Regions from separate parts of the Marinobacter sp. CA1 genome, predicted to be linked through region 1. Evidence: predicted binding sites of a transcription regulator. Region 1 holds the regulator's gene; the other holds the start of a gene.

Region 1 (15,465 bases):
CTGCGGCTGCGCAACCTTGGTGGCATCATCATTATCGATTTCATCGACATGGAAGACTCGGAGCACCAGCGCCAGGTCCATCGGATGCTCGAGAAGATGCTGGAGCGGGATCACGCCAAGACCAAGATTACCGGAGTGTCCGAACTGGGACTGGTGGAGATGACTCGCAAACGCACCACCGAGAGCCTGGGGCAGGTGCTGTGTGAGCCGTGCCCGATCTGCGACGGCCGTGGCTTTCTCAAGACCCCCGAAACCGTGTGCTACGAGGTGTTTCGGGAGATTCTCCGGGTCAATCGGGCCTATGAGGCCGAAAGCTATCTGGTGATGGCCTCCCAGGCGGTGGTGGATCGACTGCTGGATGAGGAGTCCGACAACGTGGCTGACCTGGAGACGTTTATCAGCAAGAGCATCCGGTTCCAGGTTGAGCCTTTTTACAGCCAGGAACAGTACGATGTGGTGCTGCTGTGATGTTGGCGTCCTGAGGTCTGTCGGTTGTTATGGCCCGGCGAGATGACAGCACCGAATCTGTGAGTTTCCTGTCCCGGCTGTTGCAGCGGCTGAGCAGCCTCGTTGGCTGGCTGTTGGTGGCTGTACTGGTGCTGCTGGCGCTTTATGCCGCCATTGGCCGCCAGCTGGTGCAGAACATCGGCGAGTTCCGCTCCCAATTGGAGGCGGAGTTGTCCGAGGCTGTGGGCTATCCGGTCACCATCGGTGAGCTGGAGGGGCGCTGGCGGCTGCTGGACCCGGTACTGGAAGCCCGTGAGCTGGCCCTGGCTGCGCCGAACGCCGCCGATGCACCTCTGGTTCGACTCGACAGCCTGCGTATCCGCCTCGACACCCTCAGCTCGTTGTGGCGGTTAAGGGTGGTGTTCGAGGAGTTCGAGGCGGATCGGCTGGACCTGACCCTGGCCCAGGCCGCGTCTGGCCGGCTGCACCTGGATGGTCTGCCGGACGCAACCGTGGAGGACGACGTCCGGGTTCCAATTCCCGCTGACGCCCTGACCAGCGGCAGTCAGGACTGGCTGCCGGTGCTGGGGCGCTGGCTGTCGGACCCCGCGATCCGGGTGACACGGGTCAATCTGGGGCTACGCACCGCAGATCAGCCGGTTCGCCACATCGAAATACCGCAGCTCGACCTGACCTACCACGCCGGTCTGTTCTCCGCCACTGGCCGTGCCATGCGGCTGGGTACCACCCACCAGCTTGCCAGTTTCAATCTGCTGGGCCGGCATTTCTTTCGCGGGGATTTTACCGGCCAGCTTTACGTTGATGTGAATTCCGGCCGACTGTTCGATTCCCTGGTCAGTCGTTACCGCTGGCGAGGGCTGGGGGTTGAGGGTTTTGACGCGGGCGGCCAGGCCTGGCTGACCTTTCGGGATGGCACCCTGGAGCAGCTGAACGGGCGGTTACAGGTGCCATTTCTGCAGCTGCGGGCCCAGGAAGAGTCGATGGCGCCGGTGGAGAACCTGTCGCTGGCCTTTGGCTGGCGGGGCACGGTGGTTCCCGGCCAGGACAGTCTGCTCAGTGGTGAACTGCATCTGCAGGATGTGCGCTGGGACTGGTTGGGGGAAACCGTCTCCGGGTTCAATCTCCGGCTCAAGCGTCGGGATGGCGAGCTGTCGCTGCAGGGGCAGGGGGTGCCGTTAGGCCCGCTTGCCCGTTTCAGTGCCGGTATCGGGCTGTTGCCGGTGGAGGCGTCCCATGCGCTGGAGAACTACCGGCCGACCGGGTTCCTGGATGACGTGTCGATGCGCTTGCCGCTGGCGGACGGTGCTGCCGGATTTACGCTCCAGGCGCAGTTGCGGCAGGTTGCGGTGCAGCCGTTTGATGGCGCGCCGGCGCTTGCCGGCGTCAACGGCCAGTTGCAGGTTGGCCGTGACTGGGGCCGGGTAGTGCTGGCGTCGGACGACCTGGAACTGGGGTTTCCGGAGTTGTTCCTTGATCGCTGGTCGTTCACCGATGCCCGGGCGCAGGTTGCCTGGCAGCTGGATGGACCCTTGACCCGGGTCTGGTCCGAGGGGTTGTCGCTGCGCTATGGCGAGCCGACGACGCCGCCCGGGAGGCAGGCTGAGCTGGAAGGTGCCTTCGATCTTCGTCTCGACCAGGAGGGCGAAGATAACCTTGGGTTGCGGGTAGCGGTTCGTGAGGGCACGGCGGACATGCTGCCGGAATTCGTTCCCGCCAAGGTGATTGATGCTGAGCTGTATCAATGGCTTGCGACCGCCATTCCCGAAGCGCGGATAGAAGAAGGGGTGTTTTATGGCCATGGCACCGTCAGTTCCGGCGCGCCTGATTACTCTTTTACATCCTCCATGTACTACCGCTTCAGCGATGCCCGTGTTCGCTATGACAGCCGTTGGCCTGAGGTCACCGGTGTCAGTGGCTGGGTCCAGGTGCACGATGATCGCGCCACGGTGGCGGTCGATCGCGCCCGCAGCGGGGGGCTGGCGCTGGAACCCAGTCGGGTGGAGCTGGTGCCGGACGGCGATGAACTGGTGCTGGAGGTCAGCACCGCAGCCGATGTGACTGCCCCGGATATTCGTCACTGGCTTGCCAACAGCCCCTTGGGAGAGCTGGCCGGAGAGGCGCCAGACGCTATTGAGGTGGCCGGGGACTACCACTTGGATCTGGATTTGACGTTGCCGTTGACCGGGCCAGGTGAGCCGCAGGTGATCGCCCGGGTGCAAACTGGTAATGGTGAGGTAGCCCACCCGGACAGTGGTCTGGTCTGGCGGCAGCTGCGCGGTGATGTGACCTACCGGACCGGAGAGGGCATTGTCGGGGAACCGTTTTTGGCAGACCTCAATGGCATGCCGGTGACGGTCGGCCTGGAGTACCGCGAGGCGGATGACGCGCTGGTGGTGAGTCAGAGTGGTTCCCTCTCGGTCACCGAACTGTCGGGTTTGCTGGAGCTGCCCGCAAGCCTGGACACTGGCCTGGCCGGCCGTTTCAACTACACGGCGCGATTGAATCTGGCGTCGGACGCCGCGCCCGGCCTGTCGCTCTACTCCAGTCTGATCGGGCTGGCGTCAGACTGGCCCATGCCCCTGGGCAAGACCAGCGATGTCATGGCGCCCCTGCAGGCGATGCTGGACTGGACGCCGGAGGGTCGTCTGCAACTTGCCGGGGTGTGGCAGGACCGGCTGGCGTTCCGGCTGGCCTGGCAGGATGGCGAGTTCGACCGTGGTCAGCTGGCCATGGGGTCGGAACAGGCAGAGCTGCCCCCAGGTGAGGGGATTGAGGTGGTGGGCCGGGTTGAGGAAGTGCCGATAGACGCCTGGGTCGATCGGGTGGAGCGCCTGACCAGCTCACTCTCACCCTCACCACCTGACGTTGACCCTGAACTGGTCGGGCCCCCGAGGCCGGAGATGGCGCGAGCAACCGCAGATACGGCGGCATCGGGCACGGTGCCGGCAGACACCAATGCGTTGATTGAACGCTGGCTTTACGGCATCCAGTTATCGGTGGGGCAACTGAGGGTATTGGGTCAGGCATTTCCGGAACTGGATGTGGCCGCCACCTTCAGCGATGGCGTGTGGTTCATCGATACCCGCTCTGATCGGGCGGTCGGTGAACTGCGACTGCCCATGGACAAGCAGCAGACCGTGTCGGTGCGCTTTCCCTACCTGCGTCTGGCCAGCCCGGAGGAAGAGACCATTGCCGCGATTCCTGCGCCACTGACGTCGGCCGAACAGGTGGATGCCTTCCGCGCCATGGCCATGGAAGGATGGCCGAACATCAGCGTGGTGATCGATGAGCTGGCGATGGACAATCGCTCGCTGGGGCGCTGGTCGTTCCTGCTGGTGCCCGATGCCAAGGCCGTACATGTGCAGTCGCTGTCGGGCGTGCTCGGGTCGCTGTCGTTCGATGGCGATCTCTACTGGGACATTCACGACGGTCGCCAGTTGACCCGGCTGCAGGGGGACCTTCACGGTCAGGATCTGGGGGATCTGGCGCAGATGATGGGCTCGGAAGCACCGCTGAGAAACGAGCAGACCCAGTTGGTGTTGAACCTGGAGTGGCCGGGGCGTCCGGATGAGTTCACCTTGACCCGGCTGGATGGTGAGGTCAGTGTGCGGCTGGATGAAGGGGTGATTCTGGAGCGCAACAACACCGCGTTGCTGTTCCGGCTGTTCAATGTGCTCAATGCCGACACCCTCTGGCGCCGCCTGAAGCTGGATTTTTCCGACCTGTATGAGCGTGGCGTGGCGTTCGATGCAATCTCCGGCACCGCCGAACTGTCCGACGGCACCTTGAGCTGGGCGCCGGAGCTGCAGATTGTCGGGCCGTCGGGTGCCTTCAAACTGTCTGGCTCCACCGACCTGGTCACTGAGACCCTGGACATGCGCATGGTGGTTGTGCTGCCCTTGACCCAGAACCTGCCTCTGGCGGCCCTGCTGCTGGGGGCGGCACCTCCCATCGGTGGGGCCCTGTTTGTCCTCGACAAGGTGTTGGGAGATCCGTTGAGCCGATTGACCAGCGCCACCTACACGGTGCGGGGGCGCTGGGACAATCCGGTGGTGGAACTGCGCAACGTCTTCGATACTGGTGACTGATCAGAGGTTCCCGAAAGGCCTGGTCTGAAGAGAAGAGACGCACACCGATTCCAACCGCAGGAGAGACTGAAATGACGGAACCACGCGACGTTGAGGGTGTCCGTGTCGCCACGGTGCAAATGGTCAGTGGCGAGCGTCTGGAGGACAACCTGGCCCAGGCCGCGACGCTGCTGGCCGAGGTGGCCGCGGCGGGCGCCTCGGTGGCGGTGCTGCCGGAGAATTTCGCCATCCTCAAGACCGCACAAATGGTGGCGCAGGGACAGCAGGAAATCGGTGGCGGTGAGATTCGCGACTTTCTCGCGGAGCAGGCGCGGTCGTTGGGGTTGTGGATTGTTGGTGGTTCGCTGCCACTGGCGGAACGGGAGGATGGCAGTTCCGTGGCCGACCGTGTCCGCGCCTGCTGTCTGGTGCTGGATGACCAGGGCCGGGAAGTGGCGCGATACGACAAGATTCACCTGTTTGATGCTGAAGTGGCGGATGCCCAGGGCCGCTACCGGGAGTCAGACACCTTCGAGCCCGGCGAACGGGTGGTCACCATCGACACGCCTGCCGGTCGTCTGGGGCTGGCAATCTGCTACGACCTGAGGTTTCCGGAGCTGTTCCGGGCACTGCGTCAGCAACAGGCGGATTGGGTGGCCTTGCCCAGTGCCTTTACCTACACCACCGGGGATGCTCACTGGCATCCGCTGATCCGTGCCCGGGCCATTGAGAACCAGTGCTGGCTGGTGGCTGCCGGGCAGGGGGGGTACAACAGCCCCCGGCGCCGGACCTATGGCCACTCCATGATTGTCGATCCCTGGGGATCGGTGGTGGCAGAGCGGCAGGAGGAGGGCCCGGGTTGGGTCATGGCTGCGCTCGACCCCCGGCGGTTGCAGGAGGTGCGCCAGCGCATGCCGGTCTGGGATCACCGGCGGCTATAGCGTACCTAGTCGCGTTCGCCCTCGTCGATGCATTCCCGCAGGTAGCGGAAAAGTTTCTTGCCCTGGCCGGTGTTCTTTTCCTGCTGAGCTTCACGGCGGGCGTTGCGGGCCAGGTTACGAAGGTGCTGGATGTCGGCGGCGGGGCAGTAGTCCAGAAACTCCCCAACGGCGCTGTCGCCCTCCTGAACCATGCGATCCCGCCAGCGCTCCGCCAGGTGCAGACGCCGGGTGTGCTCCTCGCTGCCCGCGTGAAACGCGCCGATAGCGCGACGCAGGGCATCGATATCGTCTTCCTGGCGCATGACCTTGCCAATGTATTGCAGGTGGCGGCGACGGGCCTCGTTCTGACGGATGCGATGGGATTCCTCGATCGCACGGCGCAGGGTGTCGCCGATTGGCAGAGTGGCGAGCTGCTCGTTGGACAGGGCCAGCATCTGCTTGCCCAGATCCTGCAGGTCCTGCATCTCACGTTTAAGCTGGGACTTGCTCTTGCCCCATTCCTGTTCGCTGTCGTCGTATGGCTGTTCGGTCATGCTCGGTTCCTGGTGTGGCCGGGGCGGGCTCAGGCGTAAAACACCGTGGCCAACCCAAGGAAGGACATGAATCCTACCACATCGGTTACGGTGGTGAGTATCACGCCCCCGGCCAGGGCCGGGTCGATGTTCCGCGACTTCAGGAACAGCGGCAGTACGGTGCCGACAAAGGCCGCTCCCAGCAGATTGATGACCAGCGCTGCGGCAATCACCACACCGATCACCGGATCGCGGAACCAGGCGGTGGCGGCGGTAGCGACCACCACGGCCCATAACAGACCGTTGAGCATGCCCACCAGAAACTCCCGGTTCAGCAGCCATTTGACGTTGGCGCCACTGATCTGGCCCACGGCCATGCCGCGGATCACCAGGGTCAGGGTCTGGCTGCCGGCAATGCCGCCCATGCTGGCCACAATGGGCATCAGCACCGCCAGCGCCACCACCTTCTCGATGGTATCCTCGAACAGGCCGATAACGGCGGAGGCGATGAATGCGGTAATCAGGTTGATGCCGAGCCACACCGCCCGGCGCCGGGTGGTCTTGAGCACCGGGGCGAAGGTGTCTTCGTCTTCGTCCAGGCCGGCCATGCTCATCAGCGAGTGATCGGCGTCCTCCCGGATAACGTCGACCACGTCATCGATGGTGATCCGGCCCAGCAGGTTGCCGTCGTCGTCAACCACCGGCGCGGAGATGAGGTCGTAGCGCTCGAACAGGGTGGCGACCTGGGTGTCCGCCAGGGTGACCGGAATCGGCTCAATGTCGGTGTCCATGACTTCCCGCACCGTGGTAGCGGGATTGCTCACCAACATCTTGGTGATGGGCAGCATGCCGATGAACTGGTCTTTCCGGCTGACCACAATCAGGCTGTCGGTCATTGGCGGCAGGTTGCGGTGACGGCGCAGATAACGCAGAACCACGTCGATGCTGATGTCCGGACGCACCGTGATGGTGTCCGTATTCATCAGGCCGCCGGCGGTGTCCTCCGGGTAGGCTAGGACTTCCTCGACCCGTTGCCGGTCCTGTTCGTCCATGGTGTCCAGGACTTCCTGGATCACCGTGTCCGGCAACTGCTGCAGCAGGTCGGCGAGGTCGTCGGACTCGAAGTCCTCAATGATGTTGGCCAGTTCCTGGGCGTTCAGCTGGCTGAGGAAATAACCCCGGATGTCGTCGCTCAGGTACTGGAGGACTTCCCCTTCCAGGTTCTTGTCCACCAGGTTCCACAGCAGGGCGCGCTGGCGGGGCGGGGAGGATTCCAGCAGGTGGGCAATATCACTGGGACTGAGGCCGCCATTGAGGATGCGGGCAACCTGTTTAAGGGCACCACTGTCCAGAGCTTCTCCGAGGGAGCGGAGACGCTGGCGAGCCTGGCTTTGTTCCAGAATGTCCGTCATTGATCACCCAACTTTCTGCCCAAATGACCATCAGCGCTGCCGACGGTAATCCTGCGCTGGGGAGGTGCCCACGACCATCTGCTATGCGGCCAGGGTCTCCAGCAGCCAGGCTACCGGGCGTAGCTGATAAACTTACGTAGTATAGCGGACTTACGTTGCAGTGGTGAGAAAGCGTTGTAGGTGAATGCCGTAGAAACCTGCGTGCTGGCGGGGCGGGGCGCTATTCGCCCTCGCCGAAGTAGTCGTTGATCAGGGCGACCAGCTGATCGAGCGCCTGCTGCTCGTCGGGACCTTCAATGTTGAGTTCAAGGTCGGTGCCTTTGCTGGCGGCCAGCATCATGACGGGCATGATGCTCTTGGCGTCCACCTGCTGGCTGCCCTTGCAGATCTGGATACTGCTTTCGAATTCCGAGGCGGTGGCCACCAGTTTGGCGGCAGCGCGGGCGTGCAGGCCCAGCTTGTTGATGATGGTGACTTGCTGGCGAATCATAGGCTGCGTTTCAGGTGTGGCAGTTCGGTATGACGGACCTGGACGTTGTTGTAGCGTTCCGCGAAGTAGGCGCCGACTTTCTCGCAGACGTACACCGAGCGGTGCTGGCCACCGGTACAGCCAATGGAAATGGTCATGTAACTGCGGTTGCTCTGGCCGAATGATGGCAGCCAGGAATCCAGGAACTGAATGATATCGTCCGTGAGCTTGGTGGTCATGGCCTCGTGTTCGAGGAAGTCGATTACCGGTTGGTCGATGCCGGTAAACTTGCGCAGGCTGGCATCCCAGTAGGGATTGGGCAGGCAGCGGACATCAAAGACGTAATCGGAATCCACCGGCACCCCGTGCTTGAAGCCAAAGGACTGGATCAGCAGCGCCATTTCCTGTTCCCGCCGGCCGATCACCCGTTGTTTGACCATGTCCCGCAGCTCGTAGATCGACAGTTCGGTGGTGTCGACGTAGAGATCCGCCAGGCTGGCAATGGGTTCCAGCAGGTGTTTCTCACTGGTGATGGCCTCTTTCAGGGAGGTGCGGTCGTTGCTCAGGGGGTGTTTGCGGCGGGTGGCGTGGAAGCGCTGCAGCAGTGCCTGGTCGGTGGCATCAAGGAAGATGGTCTCGATGGTGGCGCCGGTCTGGGTCAGCTGGTGGTGGATGTCCTCGAAGTTGGCGATCTCATCCGACAGGTTACGGGCATCGATGCTGACGGCGATTTTCTTCAGCCGCCCGGTGCTCTCCTGAGCGGTGGCTTCCCGGGTAAGAGGGAACAGCAGTCCGATGGGCAGGTTGTCGATGCAGTAGAAACCAAGGTCTTCAAGTACATGCAGCGCGGTACTCTTACCCGAGCCGGAGCGGCCGCTGACGATGATCAGTTTCATAGTCCATCACCCTTGAGTGATCAGTCTGCTGTTAGGCGCCTATCATTCGATTGTACAGGGTCTCGTTGTCGCTGCACTGTCTCAGTTCGTTACAGAACGACTGTTCATTGAACTTCTCGGCCAGCTGGCTCAGCAGTTCCAGGTGCTCGCTGGTGGCTTCCTTGGGGACGATCAGGGTAAACAGCAGATCCACCGGTTGGTTGTCGATGGCATCGAAACCAACGCCTTCCTCCAGGGTGACCAGCACACCGATGACCTGGCTGCAGCCATCCAGCCGACAGTGGGGGATCGCAATGCCCTGCCCAATACCGGTGCTGCCCAGGCGTTCGCGGGCAACCAGGTTGTTGAAAATCTGCCCGGCATCCAGATCGGGATACTGCTGGTGGATGCTCTCGGAGATGAATTCCAGAACCCGCTTCTTGCTGGTGCCGGCAACACGGCAGCGGGCAAGCTCCGGGGTCAGGATGGTTTCGATGGTGAGTGATGTGTCCGTCATGGATAGACAGTGGTTCCGTAAAAAAAAGGCTGCGATACGTCAGACGTACCGCAGCTCGATCAGTTCAGGTGTGGGCAAGGCTACCGTTTAGCGGGCGCCGTTTCCATGCATACGATCAATATTTTTTTCCTTGTGTTTCAGGATCTGTCGATCCAGCTTGTCCACAAGAGCGTCGATGGCTGCATACATGTCTTCGTTTTCGGCCTTGGCGTGGATCTCACCGCCAATTACATGCAACGTGGCTTCCGCCATCTGGCGGACCTTCTCGACTTCCAGAGTCACCTGACAGTTACTGATGTGATCGAAATGCCGTTCAAGCTTTTCGAACTTGCCAGAGACGTACTCTTTGAGGGGAGCTGTCAGTTCGACGTGATGACCTGAAATATTGAGTTGCATAGGCGTCTCCTATTGTCGGCTTGCCAGCGACTACGATCACTGGCGGGGTTGCCGCGGTGTTTCCCCGCGGCGGTAGATCCCTTCGGGCCAGAGCCGCGCTGGTGAGCGCTCCCTGGCCTACACCAATCTCTTCCGTTCGTTTGACGGGGGAATGTGCATGGCCTCCCGATACTTGGCGACGGTGCGCCGGGCCACTTTGATTCCCTGTTCCCCTAGCATGGCGGCAATTTTGCTGTCGCTCAATGGCTTTTTTGGGGTTTCTGCTGCAATCAGTTTTTTGATCATCGCCCGGATGGCGGTGGACGAGCATTCTCCGCCCTCATCGGTGCTGACGTGGCTGGAGAAAAAGTACTTCAGCTCGAAGATGCCCCGGGGGGTATGCATGTACTTCTGGGTGGTGACCCGGGAAATCGTGGATTCATGCATTTCCACCGCTTGGGCGATGTCGGAGAGGATCAGTGGCTTCATCGCCTCCTCGCCGTGATCGAGGAAGCCCTGCTGGTGCTCAACAATGCGGGTGGCCACCTTGAGCAGGGTTTCGTTGCGGCTCTGCAGGCTCTTGATGAACCACTTGGCTTCCTGCAGCTGGTCCCGCATGTAGGTGTTGTCGGCGCTGCTGTCGGCCCGGCGGATCAACGACGCGTAGCTGGCGTTGACGCGAATGCGCGGCGCAATCTCCGGGTTCAGTTCCACCCGCCAGCGTCCCTGGTGCTTGCGCACGATGACATCGGGAATGACGTAATCCGGCTCAGCCTGATCAATGGCGCTGCCCGGGCGCGGGTTGAGCTGGGTGATCAAGGCCAGAACGTCCCGCAGCTGGTCTTCTTTCAGCCGGCTGCGCCGCAGCAGTTGGGCGTAGTCGCGGTTGCCCAGCAGGTTGATGTAGTGAGTGATCACCAGGCGAGCCTGGGGCAGCCAGGGGGTGTCAGGTGGCAGCTGGTTGAGCTGGATCAGCAGGCATTCCTGCAGATCGCGGGCAAACACACCGGCGGGGTCGAAATGCTGCAGCCGACGCAGTACCGCTTCGATCTCGTCGAGCTCCACCGGGTCCTCGTCGGCGTCGTCCATCAACCCGGAGTGGATTTCGTCCAGCGGGGAGGTCAGGTAGCCGCGCTCGTCCACTGCGTCCAGCAGGGCGTGGGCAATGGCCCGGTCCCGGTCACCCATGGGGGTCAGGTTGAGCTGCCATTCCAGATGATCGTGAAGGGTCTCGGAGACCGAGTTGCGGGACTCGAAATCGCTGTCACCCTCATCGTCGCCGCGGCTGGCGGGGGCAGGAGAGGGCTGGTAGATGTCGTCCCAGGCGGTATCGACCGGCAGGTCGTCGGGAATGTTCTCGGAGCCGTTGTTGTCGGCCTCCCACTCCTGGCTGCTGTCGTCATCCCAGCTGTCATCTGCGGTGGCGCTGGCGTCCTGGTCCTGACCGTCTTCAGCGTCGTTGCGGTCGTCGTTCTGCTCTGCCTCGGCGCGGTCGTCGTCTTCCTGGGTTTCCAGCATGGGGTTGGAATCCAGCGCCTGTTGGATTTCCTGCTGGAGATCCAGGGTGGAGAGTTGAAGCAGCCTGATCGCCTGTTGCAACTGGGGCGTCATGGTCAGGCTTTGGCCCAGTTTTAGCTGAAGTGAGGCTTTCATTACCATGATGTCAGTTCCGTCACCGGTGTGCCTGGCAGGCGGGATATCACCAACCGGTCATGCCTGGTGAGCCTAAAAAGTCTTGCGTCATGCGAAGTTGCTTTTACAAGCAATTTTTCTGCCGAGTGTACTTGCTTGTGGTGGGCAAGACAATCTGGCCGGCTGCCGCTGGCCTGTATCGAGTGTAGACGGTTTATCCGCAATCCACGTTCTCAAGATACCAGCAGGCAGCGTTGCGAAGACTTGATGGTCGACAAACTGACGTCAGAAATCAATGCATTTGGGGAGGGTCATAGTTTGAATTCGTTACCGAGGTAAACTTCCTTGACCTGTTGGTTGGCCAGGATGTCCTCGGACGAGCCGGAGGCGATGATGTGGCCGCCACTGACGATGTAGGCGTTCTCGCAGATATCCAGGGTTTCGCGCACGTTGTGGTCGGTGATCAGTACGCCGATGCCCTTATCCCGCAGGTGGCGAATGATCTGCTTGATGTCACTGACCGAGATGGGGTCTACACCGGCAAACGGTTCGTCCAGCAGGATGAAGGCCGGCTCCATCGCCAGTGCGCGGGCGATCTCCACCCGCCGGCGCTCGCCCCCGGACAGGGCCATGCCCAGGCTGTCGCGGATGTGGGTGATGTGGAACTCCGCCAGCAGGTCCTCCAGTTTTTGCTCGCGGTCGGCGCGCTTGAGGTCGCTGCGGGTTTCCAGAATCGCCATGATGTTGTCCCGCACGCTCAGCTTGCGGAACACCGAGGCTTCCTGGGGCAGGTAGCCAATGCCCTTGCGGGCACGGCCATGCATCGGCAGGGGAGTGATGTCCTGGCTGTCCAGGGTGATGCGTCCCTTGTCCGACGGTACCAGACCGACGATCATGTAGAAGCAGGTGGTCTTGCCGGCACCGTTCGGCCCCAGCAGGCCGACAATTTCCCCGCTGCGGATCTCCAGGGAGACGTCGAGGACCACTTTCTTCTGCTTGTAGCTTTTTGCCAGGTTGCTGGCGCGGAGCACTGCCATCTTGGTTCCTGTCTAGTTGCTGTCGCTCTGGGCGCGGCCGCGGGGCTGAATGACCATTTCCACCCGGCCCTCGCCATTGCCGCCGTTATCGCCCTCGGCCGTGACCACCCGATTGCGGGTGTCGTAGAGAATGCGGTTGCCGCGGAACAGGTTGCCGGACTGCTCAATCATGGCGTTGCGCTCGAACGTCAGCTGGCTTTCGGTGGCGTTGTAGATGATGCGCTCGGCGCTGGCCTCGGTGGCGGCGGTCTGGCCTGCGGTTGCCTGGGAGTAGCGGGCGGGGGTGCCGGTGGCCTCGATGCGGCTCAGGCCCTGGTCGTCCCGGTACAGCACCACCTTGTCGGCGCTGAGGCGGGTGCCCTGCTGGGCGACCACGACATCGCCGGTGTAGGTGGCCACACCCTGACTGTCATCCAGGCGGGCGTGGGCGGCGTTGACGGTGATCGGGGCGTCGGAGTCCAGATCAAAGGCCGCCGCCGGGGATGCCAGCAGCACGCTGGCAAGGACGGCTGTGCACGTGCGGCTCACTCGCTTAAGGGGTCGGGTTTGGGGCAGGCTCATAGTGTCCTTCTACCTTTGACGTCAGTTCCAGCACCCGGTCGTCGATCCAGGCGGTCATACCGGTGGCACGGGTAGTGCCAAACGCGTCTGTGAGGGTGACGGGTGCATTGGTGTGTACGGTGCGGCTGCGGTTGTCCAGCGTCAAGTGTTCGGTGCTCAGGGTGGCGGCCTGGCCGTCTTGGAGCGGTCGGGTGACAACCACATTGCCGTTGAGCGAAAGCTGGCCGGTTGCCTGATGAAAGTCGCCACGCCGGGCGGTGAGTTGCCAGGGGCTGTCTGATGGCTGATCCTGGAGAATCGCCTCGGGTTCCACTAGGGTGGCGCGTTCACTGGCTTCAAACTGCTCGATGCGGGGACTGCTGAGGCGAATGGCGAGATCGCCATTGCTGTCGAAGGAGCGATAGTCGCCATTGATTACGAAACCGTCCGGTTCGCTTGGGCCGCGCAGCCCTTCCGCTTGCAGTGGCTCCGGTGGCTGGTCAGAGCGCCAGAGCAGGGAGGCCAGCACCAGCGCACAGGTCAGCAGCGCCAGCGAGCGCACCTTGCTATTGAATAGCAGGGTATTGAGCATCAGGCGGTCGGCTCCAGATAGTGGGCCAGGCACTGGTCCAGCTGGCCCTGGGCTGCGAGGATCAGGTCGCAGACTTCCCGCACCGCGCCGGCGCCGCCCGGCACCGTGGTGCAGTGGTCGGCGTGCTGGCGCACATACCAGTGGCCGTTTGGTACCGTCAGGCCCAGGCCGGCGTGCTGGATGGCGGCCAGGTCGGGCAGGTCATCTCCCATATAGGCAATGTGCGCCGCCGGCATCTGCAATTGGCCGGCCAGCTCCCTCAGGGCGGTGAGTTTGTCCTCCCGGCCCTGCATCAGGTGGGGAATGCCCAGGCTGTTCATGCGTCGTTCGGTGAGCGGCGAGCTGCGACCGGTGATGACTGCAACGGTCACGCCGGCCTGCATCAGCAGTTTGATGCCGAGGCCGTCGAGAATGTTGAAGGCCTTGAGTTCGTCGCCCTCGGCGCTGAACAGCAGGGTGCCGTCGGTCATGACGCCGTCGACGTCCAGGGCCAGCAGGCGGACGTCGGCGGCCCGGGCCATCAGTTCAACAGGCCAGGTGGGTGTTTGCGTGGTCATCAGATTACCCCCGCCCGCAGCAGGTCATGCATGTTGATGGCGCCGGTCAGTTGGCCGTCACGGTTGACCACTGGCAGGGCGTTGATCTTGAGTTCTTCCATGATGTTGAGGGCCTCGGCGGCGAGCTGGTCGTCGCGAATGGTCTTGCCGTTGCGGGTCATGACGTCGGCAATCGGTGTCGCGTGAATGTCCACCGGGCGATCCAGGGTGCGACGCAGGTCGCCATCGGTGAAGATGCCACTGAGTCCGCCCTGGCCGTCGATGACGGTGGTCATGCCCAGTCCCTTGAGGGAGATTTCCAGCAGCGCGCCGCTGAGCGGGGTGTCTTCGCCCACCCGGGGAATGCGTTCGCCGGTATGCATGATGTCACTGACCCGCAGCAGCAGGCGACGACCGAGGCTACCGCCGGGGTGGGAGAAGGCAAAGTCTTCGGCACTGAATCCGCGCCGATCCAGCAGTGCTACGGCGAGGGCGTCGCCCATCACCAGGGTGGCGGTGGTGCTGGAGGTGGGGGCCAGTCCCAGGGGGCAGGCTTCCTGATCGACGCTGATGTCCAGGTTGGCTTCGGCCTCCCGTGCCAGCACCGAGTCGGTGTTGCCGGTCATGCTGATCAGCGGCGCGCCCATGCGCTTGATCAGGGGCAGGATGGTGAGCACTTCACTGGTGTTGCCGGAGTTGGAGATCGCCAGTACCACGTCCTGTCCGGTGATCATGCCCAGGTCGCCGTGGCTGGCTTCGCCGGGATGAACATAGAAAGCCGGAGTGCCGGTGCTGGCCAGGGTGGCTGCGATCTTTTTGCCAATGTGTCCGGATTTGCCCATGCCGGTCACCACCACCCGGCCCTGGCAGGCCATGATGATTTCGCAGGCAAGGGTAAACGATTGGTCAATCCGGTCGGTGAGGGCGTCGATGGCGTCGCGTTCAATGGCGATGGCCTGTAGGGCGGCGTCCCTGAAACTGCTGGTCATAATCTGTCCGGGTGTTCTGGCGGATGTGGCGGCAGTATACCACTTTCAGGGCTGAGCGAAGTCCGGGGCGGGCTTATTCAGATTAACTGATCGTTGCCATCAGGATATTTTTGCGATCCGGCGATTGAGCTTGCGGCAGCCTTGGCATACTGTAAGCGCCAACCGTTCCAGCTTGGATAGCCGCCAGATTCTGTCATGGACCCTTCTCCCCATATTGTCCTGGAAGACGTTGTCTTCGCCCGCAACGGTCGCACGATTTTTGACGGTGTGTCGTTGTCGATCCCACGGGGGCGAATCTCAGCCATCATGGGCCCCAGCGGCACCGGTAAGACCACCCTGCTGAAAATGATCGGTGGCCAGCTGAAGCCGTCGTCAGGCCGGGTTCTGGTGGATGGCGAGGAAGTGCCGAAACTGGGTCGTAAGGCGCTTTACCGGTTGCGGGAGACCATGGGCATGCTGTTCCAGAGCGGCGCCCTGTTTACCGATCTGTCGGTGTTTGAGAA
Region 2 (15,465 bases), 670 kb from region 1:
AAGGGGCGCAGGCTGGCCATCAGTACCGCCCCGGCACGCTGGTCGCCGGCGACCACCCGGGCCTTGACCATGGCATAGCGCTCCCACTCCCGGCCCTGATCCTGATAGTAAGATTCCAGGGCCGCAAAACTCAGTGCCAGGGCGCCACTCTGGCCGTACGGACGCAGCCGCATATCGACCCGGTGTACGAAGCCGTCAGCGGTAATCTGGTCCAGGGCCTGAATCAATCGTTGTCCCAGACGGACAAAAAACTGCTGGTTGTCGAGGGTGCGCCGACCTCCCCGGGTCTCGCCACTGCTCGGGAAGGCAAAGATCAGGTCAATATCCGAGGAAACATTGAGTTCCCGGCCACCCAGCTTGCCCATACCTAGCACCACCATCGGTTGCGGCGCCTCTTCACCAGTGACCGGATCGGCGCCGTAGGGGGTGCCAAACGCCTCGCAGGCATCGGCGTAGAGCCAGTCCAGAGCACCCTGGATAGCGATGTCCGCCAAATCACTGGTGGCAGCAATGGTCTCTTCCAGGTCCGCCCAACGCAGCAGATCACGCCAGATGATGCGGAACTGCACTTCCTTGCGAAAACGACGTAACGCCGCCTGCAGCGCCGGCTCACTGTCCACGGCAGTGACGTAGTCGCGCCAGCACGCCTCCAGCGACGCGCGGGTCGTCGGCTCTGTCAGTGGTCGCTGCCTGACCGCATCGGCCAGCCGCTCGCTGTCCCGGGTCAGAATCTGGCGCAGGAACTGGCTGCTGGCCAGCGCCCTGGCCAGGTCCTCGGCCGTCACCCCAGCGCTTGCCAGCCACTCAGGCAAGCCCTCGGGACAGCTTTCCTGCCAACTTGCGGCGACTTCTTCCGCCAGAATGGCGGGTAACCCCTGCCACGGCTCGGACATAATGCAACCCCCTGTTTCTCTGTTATATTGTCGCCAAAGCCCCTGCGAATCGCACGCCAGTGGGCGTAAGACGAACACTACCATTCACCGGACCAGACTATACATGCTTCGAGACCGTCGGCCCCTGAACCCGGAACATCAGCTCGCCCACTTGCCCATGGCCAGTATTATCCGCAGCCGGATGAAACGGCTGTTCCTGATCCTCGGCGGACTGATGGTCTGTCAGGTACTGATTCTATGGTCGGTGGAACCGCTGTCGCTGTTCGAGGCCGCCTGGCTGACCATGACCACGGTCGTCACCGTTGGCTATGGTGACTACGCCCCACAAACGGTCGTCGGCCGACTCAGCACCATTGCGCTGATGTTCGTGGCGGCGATTACCCTGCTCACCCTGATTGTGAGCGACTTCATTGAGTACCGGTTCTACCGGCGCGAACGAATCGTTACTGGACGCTGGATCTACCCCATGAAAGACCACATCGTGATCATCAACACCCCCCGCCACGGCGGCGAGCAATATTTCATGCGCATTGCCAAACAGATACGGGCAGTGCCGGAATACCATAGTATTCCCATCCAGATCCTCACCCGCCAGTACCCCAACGGGCTACCGCCGGAGCTGACGGATCTGGGTTTGATCCACTATCACGGCTCCGGCAGCGACCCGGAAGCGCTCCGGGCTGTTCACGCCGGCGACGCCAAACACATCCTGCTGCTGGCGGCCGACGAGTCCGACCCCCACTCCGACAGCCTGACCTTTGACATCGCCCATCGGCTCAGCGAAGCCAACCTCGGTGGCCGGGTAATCGCCGAGGTGGTACGGGATGAAAACCGCTCCCGTTTCCAGCCGCTGGGGATTCGGACGGTGATCCGGCCAGTGCGTACCTACCCGGAAATCATGGTGAAAGCAGTGGTTGCCCCTGGCTCGGAGCGAGTACTCGAGGACCTGTTCAACTACGAACAGGATCATCCCCATCGTTACGACATTGTCCTGGATGACCTAAACTGGGCAGACATTGTCAGCGCACTGATCCGTCATGGCATCGGTACCGCCCTCGCCTACATAAACGGCGATGGTGAGGTCATCTGCCACCCTCCAGTGGACGAGGAGATCGAGGGCAAGGGCCTCATTGTGCTGGTCAAATCCCAGGACACACCCACCGTCGCCGTAGTGGAGGAAGCGCTGGATCGCTACCGCCAGTTCGTAGCCAAGTGGCATGAAATGCAGGAGCGTGCCGGCAACACCTGATGCGCGGTCTCAGGTGTTGATCAGCGCCAGCTGGAGAGCCCCCAGGTTCTCTACAACCTCTGGGTCAGGGCTGTCGCGGAGTCGTCGCAGATCGGTCTTTTGAGCCTCGCTGAGAACGCCCTCATAACCCGCCAGCACATCGTCCAGCGCCAGGCGCAGTTCATCGGTCAGTGCGCCGGTGAGCCAGCCGACGCTCACACCGTGGCACAGCCGGGTCAGGGCATCGCTGTCCGGGGCCAGCGGAGAGGGGTCATGCAGGCCCGCCAGGAAGTAACCCTGCTCCGCTTTGCTGATCAGATTGAGAAAGCAGCTATACGCCGCCGACAGCCGGGAGGCCCAATGCAACAGTCGCCGTTCATCCCCCGCCTTCAGCTCGAATTCCACCTCACACAACGGCCGGCTCTGGTCACCGGCAATGACCCGCCCCAGATCAAAGGCGCACTCGATCAACGTGTCGCCCTCCTCCAGCATGACAATACGACGTTCGAAGTTGGTTTCGAACACCGGCTCCAGCTCCGCCAGGTTGATCCCCTCCGCCAGCGGTGTATCTGCCAGCAGGCCCAGATTGAGACGGGTGCCCGTCAGCGGCCACTCCCATTCCTGACGGCGATGGGCGCCGGCGCGAAACTCGCCCTGGGTTTTCAGGGTCTGGATGTAACGGTCGCCGGCACGGCGTACCCGTAAAGCAGCACGCTGACGATTGAGCTCGGCCTTGGGGGTATCGAAATAGGTGTTGATGAGGGCCTTGGTCTCACCGGCCGCCGCCTCGGGCAGCTCGCTGAGCCATTGGAAGGCCGCTTCAGCGGTCGCGGGGGATAGGGTCAGCTTGATTTCAAGTTCCTGGGCCATGGTGCACCTTGGGGCAGAGTCCGTTTCCGCCAGCATACACATCGCCAAAAAAAACGGCGACCCGAGGGTCGCCGTTTCATTCCACGTTCCAACTCAGGTTAGCTGAATCAGAAGTAGTAGACCGCACCAACAGAAGCGATGGAACGCTCGTCGGTGGAGGCGGTGTTGCCCTGACTGTCGGTGTACTCATACACTTCGTCACCGCCACCCAGGTAGCCTTCAAAGTAGACGTACATGTTGTCAGACACGTTGTGCAGCGCCTGCAGGGTCACAGTATCACGCTCTGTGTCGTTGGCATCGTCAGCAGTAGCCAGCTCGTAAGACAGCGCGAACTGGTTGGCACCGATGGTGTAAACGCCCATCAGGCCCGCTACGTCGTAAGCGTCTTTACGGGTCTGGTACTCGGCAGAAACAGTGAAGCTGTCTGCACCGTAGGCAGCACGCAGGCCGTAGGTGTTCTCGGCATTACCGTCGTGGTTGTCGTTGGAGTCCATGGCCAGAGCCAGCTCAACACCGCCCATTTCGTAGGCAGCCGCCAGCTGGTACGGATAGGACTTCTCGGCGTTTTCAACGTCACCGTTAACCTGAACAGCGGCGCCCAGAGTCAGGCCACCGAAAGACGGGGTTTCGTATTGGATCAGGTCGCCTTCGCCAGTGCTGTATGCACCACCGACGTTGATTGAACCAACTTCGTAGAAGTTGGCAATCTGGTCGATCTTGCGCTCGTACAGGGAGTCGTCAGAACCTACCCAGATCTTACCGAAGCTGTCACCCTTAACACCGATGTAGGCTTCGTCAAGACGAACTCGGCCGCGGCCTTTGGTCTTGTCGTCAGCGTCAAAGCCGTCCAGCTCCAGCTTGAAGAAACCTTCCAGGCCCGGGGCAATTTCGTGGCTGTGCTTCACACCCAGGGTGGAGCCGTTGTCGAAATGATCAACTGTGGAAGGACCACCGTCGAAGTTGTCGTGTGCCAGTGCGTACTGGATGTTGCCGTATACGGTCGGCATGTTGTCTGCGGCCAGGGCAGAAGCGGAGAAGGTTGCCGCTGCGATAGCAGATGCGATGAGCGTCTTCTTCATGTTGCGTCTTCCTTTTTTGAGTTAACTCAGGTTTTAGCGTCGGGTTCTACCCGTTCTTTTTTGACTTCGACAATCGAGCCAGGAACGGGCCCGATTGTGTGTCGTAAACATGTCACTTTCATGACAAATAGTAAATGACGACTTAAGTGTTAACGGCATTGGAACCACCGTGGCCAAGACCACCGGGATTCGCCTTCGCTCCTTAAGCGTCAGCTACTTACAGGCTTTAATTAAAGCACTGCATGATGAATTCGTTTTAATACAAGGTTTTCACATTTGCAAACATTTCTACCAGATTTTTTAGTCCGTTTCGTGACAGTTCATGGCTGTTTTATAGCCAACTGCCCATCCAACTGACCATTCAAACCTGGGACCAACTTAGCCTTTCTTCACGGCTTTCAGAGTGATAGCTCAGCAAAGGCGCCGGACGACCTTTTCCCGGGCAAGTCCAGCACGAACGAATGCACCAGTTTGGATCGTACGGTTACAACCCCGAGGTTGGCACGACTCACACTTCCAGCAAGAACGTGACCGGACCATCGTTTACCAACGCTACCTGCATGTCTGCACCAAACCGTCCCTCACCCACAAGCTCTGTACCCAGGGCAGCCCTGGCGGAGGCGATAAAGCGTAGATAGAGTTCATTGGCTTGATCAGGGGGAGCGGCGGAAGAAAAGCCGGGGCGGGTTCCGGAGCGAGTATCAGCGGCAAGGGTAAACTGGGGGACAACCAGCAGCCCCCCTTTTATATCCTGGAGGCTGCGATTCATTCGCCCCTGGTCATCAGGGAACACACGGTAGGACAGAATCTTTCGGCACAGCGACTGCACCTGGGCCTCACCGTCTTCGCGCTCAACCCCCAGCAACAGCAGCAACCCGGTATCAATCTCCGAGAGCCGGTGACCTTCGACGGTCACACTGGCCTGTTTTACCCGCTGTATCAACCCCTTCATAACGTATCCGTTTGAATCTAGGAGCACAGATTCTAACGACCACGTCACTTTTCCTGCAACTGCCAGCCCCGGAAATTGCTTTACCAATCGTAACAGAGCCGGCGAGAATCACTCAGGAAGTCGTTTCCTGGGTCTTCTGAACCACCTCATCGACGGCGTGCATCAGGGCATCGACGATCGCCGGTTCGGAGGCGGAATGGCCCGCGTCGCGAATGATGCGCAGATCCGCGTCAGGCCATGCCTGGCTCAGCGCCAGGGCATTGTCCAGCGGACACACCATATCGTAGCGGCCATGGACGATGATGCAGGGAATTCCAGCCAGCGCACCGGCATTGTTGAGAATCTGGTCCGGTTCCAGAAAGGCCCGATTCATGAAGTAATGGCACTCGATTCGCGCCAGTGCGATGGCAACGTGGGGATGACCGAAATGGTCCACCACCGCCGGATTCGGGTGCAGGGTGGCACACCGCCCCTCCCAGATAGACCAGGCCTTGGCTGCCTGAATCTGCTCCAACTCGTTGTTGCTGGTCAGACGCCGGTAGTAGGCCGACACCAGATCGCCCCGCTCCGCCTCCGGGATCGGTGCCAGGAAGTCGCGCCAGTAATCCGGGAACACCCGACTGGCGCCTTCCTGATAGAACCAGTGAATGTCCTGGGGCCGGCACAGGAAAATGCCCCTCAGCACCAGTCCCATCACCCGCTCCGGATACTGTTCGGCGTAGACCAGACTGAGGGTGGAGCCCCAGCTTCCGCCGAACAGCACCCAGCGATCAATGCCCAGAAACTGCCGGACCTGCTCCATGTCCGCCACCAGATCGGCGGTGGTATTGTCCGCCAGCTCCGCCAGAGGCGTGGAGCGACCGGCCCCACGCTGATCCAGCAGGATGATGCGATAACGTTCGGCATCGAAGAACCGCCGGTAGTAGTCCTCACAGCCGCCCCCGGGGCCGCCGTGGACCACCAGCACCGGAATCCCCTCGGGATTGCCGCTTTCTTCCAGGTAGAGCTCGTGGGGAGGCGTCACCTTGAGGCGGTGACGGGCATTGGGACGGAGTTCTGGGTAAAGGTTCAACATGGAGGCATCACCTGGTGTCCATTAATGAAAGGTGCCTGTCGTCGACATCGAAGCAGTATGACATGAAACGCTTTGCCTCGCCCAAAACGCGAAAGGGGTGACCCTGAGGCCACCCCTTCCACCAAACCAATCCGCTCTGCCAAACCTGACCGGGCCCGAGCAATCACCCGGGCCGGTCAGCTCGGCGTCCCGATCAGCCCTTGTTGGCGCGCTTGCGCTCGTTCTCGGTCAGCAGCTTCTTGCGCAACCGGATCGATTTCGGCGTCACTTCCACCAGCTCATCGTCATCGATGAACTCAAGCGCCTGCTCCAGGGTGTGCTTGATCGGCGGCACCAGCCCGATAACCTCGTCCTTGCCAGAGGCACGCATGTTATCCAGCTTCTTGCCCTTGGTCGGGTTCACCACCAGATCGTTATCACGGCTGTGAATACCACAGAGCTGGCCTTCGTAGATTTCCTGGCCGGGGTCGAGGAACAGCTTGCCACGGCTCTGCAGGGTCTCCAGTGAGTAGGTCAACGCGGTACCTGTTGCCATTGACACAATCACACCGTTCTGACGACTGGTGACATCACCCGCCTTGATCGGACCATAGTGGCTGAAGGTGGAGGTCAGGATACCGCTACCGGACGTCATGGTCAGGAAGGTGTTGCGGAAGCCGATCAGACCACGGGCCGGAATGGTGTATTCCAGGCGCATGCGGCCCTTGCCATCCGGCGTCATGTTGGTCAGCTCACCCCTGCGCAGTCCCATCTGCTCCATCAGCGGGCCCTGGTGCTCTTCCTCAATGTCGACGATGACGTTCTCGTACGGCTCCTGCTTCTCGCCGTCGATTTCGCGGATCACCACTTCCGGACGTCCCACCGCCAGCTCGAAGTTCTCCCGGCGCATGTTCTCGATCAGCACCGACAGGTGCAGCTCACCCCGGCCAGATACCTTGAACTTGTCGGCGGAGTCCCCTTCTTCCACCCGCAGCGCCACGTTGTGCAGCAGCTCCTTCTCGAGGCGCTCCTTGATGTTGCGGCTGGTGACGTACTTGCCTTCCTTGCCGGCGAACGGCGAGTCGTTGACCTGGAAGGTCATGGACACGGTAGGCTCATCCACCGTCAGCGGCGGCAGCGCCTCAACGGCACTCTGGTCGCACAGGGTGTCGGAGATGTACAGCTCATCCAGACCGCTGACACAGACGATGTCGCCGGCCTGAGCCTCTTCAACCTCAACCCGCTGCAGCCCGGAATGGCCCATGATCTTGAGAATCCGGCCATTGCGTTTCTTGCCGTCCGCGCCAATGGCGGTGACCGGAGAGTTGGTGGTCACCTTGCCGCGCATGATCCGGCCGATGCCGATCACACCCAGGAAACTGTTGTAGTCGAGCTGGGAGATCTGCATCTGGAACGGGCCGTCCAGATCAACATTGGGCGCAGGAACATGGTCCACGATGGCCTGGAAGACCGCATCCATGTTGTCGTCCAGCTTCTCGTGGTCCTCGCCGGCGATGCCGTTGAGGGCGCTGGCGTAGACAATCGGGAAATCCAGCTGCTCGTCGGTGGCACCCAGGGCATCGAACAGGTCGAATACCTGATCCACGACCCAGTCCGGACGCGCGCCCGGACGGTCGATCTTGTTGACCACCACGATCGGGTTCAGACCTGCGTCGAACGCTTTCTGGGTAACAAAGCGGGTCTGCGGCATCGGGCCGTCGATGGAATCCACCACCAGAAGCACACTGTCCACCATACTCATTACCCGCTCGACCTCACCACCGAAGTCGGCGTGTCCCGGGGTGTCCACGATGTTGATGTCGTAGTCTTTCCACTTCAGCGCAGTGTTCTTCGCCAGGATGGTGATGCCACGCTCTTTTTCCTGGTCGTTGGAGTCCATAACGCGCTCATTCTCGAGCTCTTTACGGTCCAGAGTGCCAGACTGGCGCAACAGCTGGTCCACCAGGGTGGTTTTGCCATGGTCGACGTGGGCGATGATGGCGATATTACGAAGATTCTCAATCACAACAATATCCTGCGGCATGCGTACTGACCTGAGAGGTCTCAGGCGGCGGTCGTTCCCGACCACACGCACACCGTCTCAAATCCGTTAAGTAAAAGAACCGGCCCGGACATCGCTTGCTGACAACGAAAGCACAGTCAAGCGCGGCGGCCAGGCCTCTCCTCCCCCAGGGACACTTTTGAGTGGCACAGCCAGTGCCAGCAGAAACCAAACAGAAGGTATGCGGTGCCCGTTCAGGAACAGGGTCGGTGAGGCGGCGCGCAGTATAACGGAAACTTGATGTCGTTAGTATGAATAATGGTCGCAATTGGCAGGTAATTCCCACGACGACAAACACCCTGGCGCACCATTTAAGTGCATCACCCAAGGGGTTTGCACCATTTTGGTGTTGAGCTACGCTCGTGACACGGCGTTTTGCGCCCCGAAAGCGCATCTGCCCGACAGCCAGGGCCCGTCACTGCGCTGTTCTGGCGCATGCACGAAAAACTGGCACGGACCCTGCTTTGTCTTACGCAACCAATTTTGAAGGTGAGCGTCTGTTGCTTCTGATAAGCTACGCCCACCTGATAACAAGGCTGCGCCGGCCCACGCACTGAGGCGGGAGCGCCGGCCAAACGCAACAAAGAACACCGACACGCCCGCCTGCGGGCTAAACAACGGAGCTTGCATAATGTCCAAGACGATTGACCTGATCAAAGAGCACGAAGTTAAGTGGATTGACCTCCGGTTCACCGACAGCCGCGGTAAAGAGCAGCACGTGACCCTGCCGGCCACCGAAGTGGACGAGGATTTCTTCACCGACGGCAAGATGTTCGACGGCTCCTCAATCGCCGGCTGGAAGGGCATCAACGAATCCGACATGATTCTGATGCCGGACGACGAAAGCTCCGTTCTCGACCCGTTCACCGAAGAAACCACGCTGAACATCACCTGTGACATCGTCGAGCCGACCACCATGCAGGGCTATGAGCGTGATCCCCGCTCCGTTGCCCGTCGCGCCGAAGAGTACCTGAAGTCCACCGGCATCGCCGATGGCGCCCTGTTTGGCCCGGAGCCGGAGTTCTTCGTATTCGATTCGGTGAAATGGAACGTCGACATGAGCGGCGCCATGTACTCCATCCACTCCGAAGAAGCGGCGTGGGTTTCCGGCGAAGACTTCGACCGCAACAACATCGGTCACCGTCCGGGCGTGAAAGGCGGTTACTTCCCGGTGCCACCGGTTGACAGCCTGCACGACCTGCGTGGCGCGATGTGTGCCGCCATGGAGTCCATGGGCCTGGAAATCGAGGTTCATCACCACGAAGTGGGCACCGCCGGCCAGTGCGAAATCGGTGTTGGCGCCAACACCCTGGTGAAGAAGGCCGACGAAGTTCAGATCCTCAAGTACTGCGTGCATAACGTCGCCCACGCCTACGGCAAGACCGCGACCTTCATGCCCAAGCCTGTGGTTGGTGACAACGGCTCCGGCATGCATGTGCACATGTCCCTTAACAAGGACGGCAAGAACATCTTCGCTGGCGACGGCTACGCTGGCCTGAGCGAAACCGCCCTGTACTACATCGGCGGTATCATCAAGCACGCCAAGGCCATCAACGCCTTCACCAACTCCTCCACCAACAGCTACAAGCGTCTGGTGCCGGGCTTCGAAGCACCGGTTATGCTGGCCTACTCCGCCCGTAACCGCTCTGCCTCCATCCGTATCCCGTACGTCAACAGCCCGAAAGCCCGTCGCGTGGAAGTCCGCTTCCCGGACCCGGCCGCCAACCCGTACCTGGCGTTCGCAGCCCTGATGATGGCCGGCCTCGACGGTATCCAGAACAAGATCCACCCGGGCGATGCCATGGACAAGGATCTGTACGATCTGCCGAAAGAAGAAGCCCTGAACATTCCGACGGTTGCCGGCACCTTCCAGGAAGCACTGGACTGCCTGGAAGCGGACCACGAGTTCCTGACCCGTGGCGGCGTGTTCACCGAAGACATGATTGCCGGATTCGTTGACCTCAAGCGCGGCGAGATCGAGCGCCTGAACATGACCACTCACCCGGTCGAGTTCGACATGTACTACTCCTGCTGATCCTGACGGATGACGCAGTGCCTAGCCCCGCCCTGTGCGGGGCTTTTTTATGCCCGTTTGCCAACTCAAAGCGGTACCGACAGCCGAGCCTTAACGCTTTGTAACCAAGGGCAAAACCCATGGCGTTGCAATGTCCGATTGCGCTACCGATAATCCAGAAGAGGCTTACGCAGTCTCTCGATCCCAATAACCACAACGGACCAGGGCTATGACACCAAGGATTGCAGTATTCGCCGGCGCACTGACGGCACTGACTTCACCGGCGTTTGCCGAGATCTACCGCAGCGTGGATCAGTACGGCAACGTCACCTACTCAGACGAAGCCAGTGACCAGTCCGAGACGGTGGAGGTCAAGCCAATCACAACCATTACCCTGCCCAAACTGGAAGATGTCACCCAGACAGAAGCGGCGCCGGGGGCCGGCGATACCAACGCCCAGCCTTACGACAGCATCCGCTTTGTATCGCCAGGCAATGACACCGCATTCCACAGTGGCAACGGTGACGTGGAATTCCAGGTCAGCAGCAGCCCGGCCTTGCGTGAGGGTCACCTGTTCGAGGTTGCCCTGGATGGCGCCCCGGTCGGCCAGTCCAGCTCGGGTTCGGTGATGGTGCGCAATGTCTTCCGCGGTACCCACCAGGCCGACGTGCATGTGATCAACAGCGATGGCGTCCGCGTCCAGAGTGGCAACAGCATCTCCTTCACCATCCACCGGCCGTCCGCGCAGAATTAACCGAACCGGCGCCATACCCTGGCGCCCTCCCTGCCGGCGCCCCTGCCGACAAGGCACCAAAATGGTGCGCCCGCACCAAATAGCGGCCATACTCTGTGCCAACGCAGGGCGCGCCTCTTGTACCGCGCCCCGCTGTGACCGTCTCCGGCCAGGACAGATCACCCCCGTGCCGCGGTGAACGCCCCGCAACACGGCACCCTGCCGGTCTCCGTGCCGTATTAAGGCTGGGGCGGTGCACTCATTTCGATCCCGTCAGGGCTTTTGGGCCAAAGTGGTTCACTTCTTGCAGAAACGCCCTGCATACCAAGGGGAGAATCATGGCGACGTCTGCTGGCTACAAACACCTTCTGGACAACCTCACCACGGCGGTGCTGGTGCTGGATGCAAAACTCAACGTGCAATACCTCAATCCATCGGCCGAAAGCCTGTTTGAGACCAGTATCACCCGTGCCCAGGGTAACCCGGTGGTGGACCTGCTGGTGGAATCCGAAGAAGCCCTCGACACCCTTCACGCCGCCGCCCTCAATGGCCAGTCCTACACCAAGCGTGAAGCCGAATTCCTGTTGACCTCCGGTACCCGGCTGACGGTGGACTACTCGGTGTCACCGACCGGCAGCCAGAAACCGGAACTGTTGGTGGAGATCCAGCCCCGGGACCGCTTGCTTCGCATCACCCGGGAGGAGGAGATCATTGCCAAACAGGAAACCAGCCGCATCCTGGTCCGGGGCATGGCCCACGAGATCAAGAACCCGCTGGGCGGAATCCGTGGCGCGGCACAACTGCTCGACCGGGAACTGATCGACGAAGGCCAGCGGGAGTACACCCAGGTCATCATCAACGAGGCCGACCGGCTGCGCAGTCTGGTGGACCGGATGCTGGGACCCAACCGCGCATTACGGATGGCACCGACCAACATTCACGAGATTCTGGAACGGGTGAGAACCCTGCTGGAGGCGGAAAGCCGTGGCGAAATCCGCTTCCGTCGCGACTACGACCCCAGCCTGCCCGAGTTCCAGGGAGACAAGGAACAGCTGATTCAGGCGGTGCTCAACATCGCCCGCAACGCCATGGAGGCCGCCTTTGAGCACCACGACAACAGCCGTGAGGAACCGCCCACCATCACCTTCCGCACCCGCGCCCTGCGCCAGTTCACCATCGGCCACACCCGTCACCGGCTGGTGTGCCGCATTGACGTTATCGACAACGGTCCCGGCATTCCCCCGGAACTGCTGCAGAACATCTTCTACCCCATGATCAGCGGCCGGGCCAGCGGTACCGGCCTGGGACTGTCGATCACCCAAAGCATCATTGGCCAGCACAATGGGCTCGTGGAATGTGAGAGCGAGCCCGGCCAAACCGACTTCATCATCTTCCTGCCCCTGGAGGACCAAGCATGAGCCAATCGGCAAACGTCTGGATCATCGACGACGATCGCAGCATTCGCTGGGTGCTGGAGCGCGCCCTGAGCCAGGCCGACATGAAACCACGGGTTTTTGAAAACGGCGAGAGCATCATCACCCGCCTGGAGCACGAGCAGCCGGACGCCATCATCAGTGACATCCGCATGCCGGGTGTCGATGGCATCACCCTGCTGTCGAACATTGTCGAGCACCATCCCGACCTGCCGGTCATCATCATGACCGCCCATTCCGACCTGGACAGCGCCGTCACCAGCTACCAGACCGGGGCCTTCGAGTACCTGCCTAAACCGTTTGATGTGGATGACGCGGTGGCGCTGGTCAAGCGTGCCGTGGCCCACAGCCACGAGCGTCGCGCCACCAGCGAGCCGGCCGTCGAGGCCAGCCAGCGTAATGCCGAAATCATCGGCGAGGCACCGGCGATGCAGGAGGTGTTTCGCGCCATCGGGCGGCTGTCACACTCCAATATCACCGTGCTGATCAACGGCGAGAGCGGGACCGGCAAGGAACTGGTGGCCCAGGCCCTGCACAATCACAGCCCCCGGGCCAGCCACCCGTTCATCGCCCTGAACATGGCGGCGATTCCCAAGGATCTGATTGAGTCCGAGCTGTTTGGCCACGAAAAGGGCGCTTTTACCGGTGCCGGTGCCGCCCGCCATGGCCGCTTCGAGCAGGCCAACGGCGGCACCCTGTTTCTGGACGAGATCGGGGACATGCCTGCGGATACCCAGACCCGGCTGCTGCGGGTGCTCGCCGACGGCGAGTTCTACCGGGTGGGGGGCACCACTCCCATCAAGGTGGACGTGCGGATCATTGCCGCCACGCACCAGGATCTGGAGAGACTGGTGCAGGACGGCTCGTTCCGGGAAGACCTGTTTCACCGCCTCAACGTCATCCGGGTACACCTGCCCAAACTGGCGGAACGCCGCGAAGACATTCCCCGGCTGATGCAGCACTTTCTCAAACGGGCCGCCCGGGAACTGGCAGTGGAGCCCAAACTGCTGCGCCCGGAAGCGGAGGAGTACCTCACCACCCTGCCCTGGCCCGGCAACGTCCGTCAGCTTGAGAACACCTGCCGCTGGCTCACCGTGATGGCCAGCGGTCGCGAGATCCACATCGACGACCTGCCGCCGGAACTGCTGCAGCAATCCGAAACCCCGGCCACCGGCCAGACCTGGCAGGAAGGCCTGCGCAACTGGGCGGAACAGGAACTCAAACGCGGCCACAAGGGCCTGCTGGATGTGGCAGTCCCCGAGTTCGAGCGCATCATGATCGAAACCGCGCTCAAGCACACCGGCGGCCGCCGGCGGGACGCCTCCATCCTGCTGGGCTGGGGCCGCAACACCCTGACCCGCAAGATCAACGAACTGGGCATGGACCACGAGGGCCATCCGGACGATTGATGGCCTCAGGCCCCGGGGCTTGCCGGGGTGGTCCGATAGCCCTGGATCACCTCGTCCACAATGATCCCCAGGGAGGTCACGCTGGCCGCCGTGACATACCAGGTCTGGGCATCAACAAACACCACCCGCCCGGCCTTCCAGGCCCGGGTCTGCTGCAGCAGCGGGTTGGCCATGGTGGCCATGGTCAACGTCGCCTTGCGCTCCATCACCGCGGTACGGTCAATGACATAAAGGATGTCCGGGTCCACGGCGCTGATGAATTCATTGGATATGGGCTGGCCGTGCAGACCCGGCTCGATGTTCCGGCTGGCCGGCTTGACCCCAAGGGTGTCGAACACAAAGCCATAACGGGACCGGATGCCGAACGAACTATACGCACCATTGTTGTGCATCACGATCAGCGCGGTTTCCGGCCGCCCTGCCGTCACCGACCGGGCGCGCTCAACGCCGGCGCTGATCTCCGCCACCTTCTCCCGCGCCAGGGCTTGCTTCTGGAAAATCCGCCCCAGGGTCAGCAGGTGATCCTTGGCAATGTCGATGTAGCTTCCCTGTTCGTTCAGCAGGTCCCAGTCGAAGTGCAGGGTCGGCGCAATCTCACTCAGCTCATCGTAATACTGGGCCTGAACCGGCGAGATCAGGATCAGGTCCGGTTTCAGGGCGTACACTCGCTCCAGATTGGGCCGGACGATCGCCCCCAGGTCCTCAACCCCGGCATCATCCCGGTAGGACGCCAGGAAATCCGGCACATAATCCTTGGGCATGCCGGCCACAGGCACCCCCAATTGATCCAGCGAATCGACGTCGTTCATGTCGAACGCCACCACCCGCCTGGGCAGCTGCTCAATGGTCGTTTCCCCCAGTGCATGCTGCACGGTGATGGGCTGGTACTCGGCCTGGGCGGCTGACGACGCCTGCGGACTGGGATTGCCATCCGCCGATGCCGACGGCTCACAGCCTGCCAGCCCCAGCACCGCAGCCGCCACCAGCGCAGACCACCAGCGGGGGTAAAGTGTTTCCAGTTTCATGACCAGTCTCCCTGTGGGTTGAAGTAATTGCACAAACGGCCCCGCTCGCTGCGGACAATGTCGAACTCGAGGTCGTAAAGATCCTTCAGCCGGGCTTCGGTGACGGTGTCCGCCACCGGACCACTGAAATGGAGCCGCCCCTGTTTGAGGGCGACAATGCGGTCTGAGTAGTTGGCGGCAAAGTTGATGTCGTGGATCACCAGAATCACCGTCCGTCCCTGCTCGTCACACAGCCGGCGAAGGGCCCGCATGATCTGCACCGCGTGTTTCATGTCGAGGTTGTTGAGGGGCTCGTCCAGCAGCAGACAGTCGGTTTGCTGGGCAATGGTCATGGCCAGGAAGGCCATCTGCCGCTGCCCGCCGCTGAGCTCGTCAATATAGGCCTGGCGCAGTGGCGTCAGTGAGAGGAAATCGATGGCATCAGCCACCGCGTGCCGATCGGCTTCGGTGAGGGTGCCTCGACTGTAGGGAAAACGGCCAAACCCCACCAGTTCCTCCACCGTCAGCCTCAGGTTGATGTCCGGAGACTGTCGCAGGGTGGCTACTCGCCGGGCGTAGTCGGCCAGGCGGATGTCGTGGACCGGCTGCTCCGCCAGCCGGATCTCGCCCTGATCCGGCGACAGCAACCGCGCCAGCATCATCAGCAGGGTGGTCTTGCCGGCGCCGTTGGGGCCGATCAGCGAGGTGACCTGACGCGCCGGAAAGCGGGTGGA

Evidence for each region. Region 1 encodes sigma-54, which starts transcription at its own class of promoters, with help from an activator protein. Its sites were predicted from a motif close to ANTGGCATNNANNTTGCTNT; they were not measured.
Region 2: a site for sigma-54 is predicted at 8,585-8,604, ahead of glnA (glutamate--ammonia ligase). Genes of this name have one in related genera too.

What each region holds. Positions count from the first base shown of each region.
Region 1 covers NZ_CP071785.1:3,154,087-3,169,551, reverse strand. The annotation lists gene rng (ribonuclease G) at 1-468, shown strand, start outside; gene J2887_RS14415 (YhdP family protein) at 498-4,556, shown strand; gene J2887_RS14410 (carbon-nitrogen hydrolase family protein) at 4,628-5,476, shown strand; gene yjgA (ribosome biogenesis factor YjgA) at 5,482-6,009, opposite strand; gene mgtE (magnesium transporter) at 6,039-7,400, opposite strand; gene J2887_RS14395 (HPr family phosphocarrier protein) at 7,621-7,890, opposite strand; gene rapZ (RNase adapter RapZ) at 7,887-8,765, opposite strand; gene ptsN (PTS IIA-like nitrogen regulatory protein PtsN) at 8,797-9,261, opposite strand; gene hpf (ribosome hibernation promoting factor) at 9,349-9,657, opposite strand; gene J2887_RS14375 (RNA polymerase factor sigma-54) at 9,775-11,289, opposite strand; gene lptB (LPS export ABC transporter ATP-binding protein) at 11,580-12,305, opposite strand; gene lptA (lipopolysaccharide transport periplasmic protein LptA) at 12,318-12,800, opposite strand; gene lptC (LPS export ABC transporter periplasmic protein LptC) at 12,838-13,437, opposite strand; gene J2887_RS14355 (KdsC family phosphatase) at 13,437-13,994, opposite strand; gene J2887_RS14350 (KpsF/GutQ family sugar-phosphate isomerase) at 13,994-14,962, opposite strand; gene J2887_RS14345 (ABC transporter ATP-binding protein) at 15,158-15,465, shown strand, end outside.
Region 2 covers NZ_CP071785.1:3,828,674-3,844,138, forward strand. The annotation lists gene glnE (bifunctional [glutamate--ammonia ligase]-adenylyl-L-tyrosine phosphorylase/[glutamate--ammonia-ligase] adenylyltransferase) at 1-893, opposite strand, end outside; gene J2887_RS17520 (potassium channel family protein) at 997-2,142, shown strand; gene J2887_RS17525 (CYTH domain-containing protein) at 2,152-2,991, opposite strand; gene J2887_RS17530 (porin) at 3,099-4,070, opposite strand; gene dtd (D-aminoacyl-tRNA deacylase) at 4,579-5,022, opposite strand; gene pip (prolyl aminopeptidase) at 5,135-6,097, opposite strand; gene typA (translational GTPase TypA) at 6,291-8,102, opposite strand; gene glnA (glutamate--ammonia ligase) at 8,770-10,173, shown strand; gene J2887_RS17555 (DUF4124 domain-containing protein) at 10,382-10,906, shown strand; gene glnL (nitrogen regulation protein NR(II)) at 11,224-12,303, shown strand; gene ntrC (nitrogen regulation protein NR(I)) at 12,300-13,727, shown strand; gene J2887_RS17570 (siderophore ABC transporter substrate-binding protein) at 13,733-14,752, opposite strand; gene J2887_RS17575 (ABC transporter ATP-binding protein) at 14,749-15,465, opposite strand, start outside.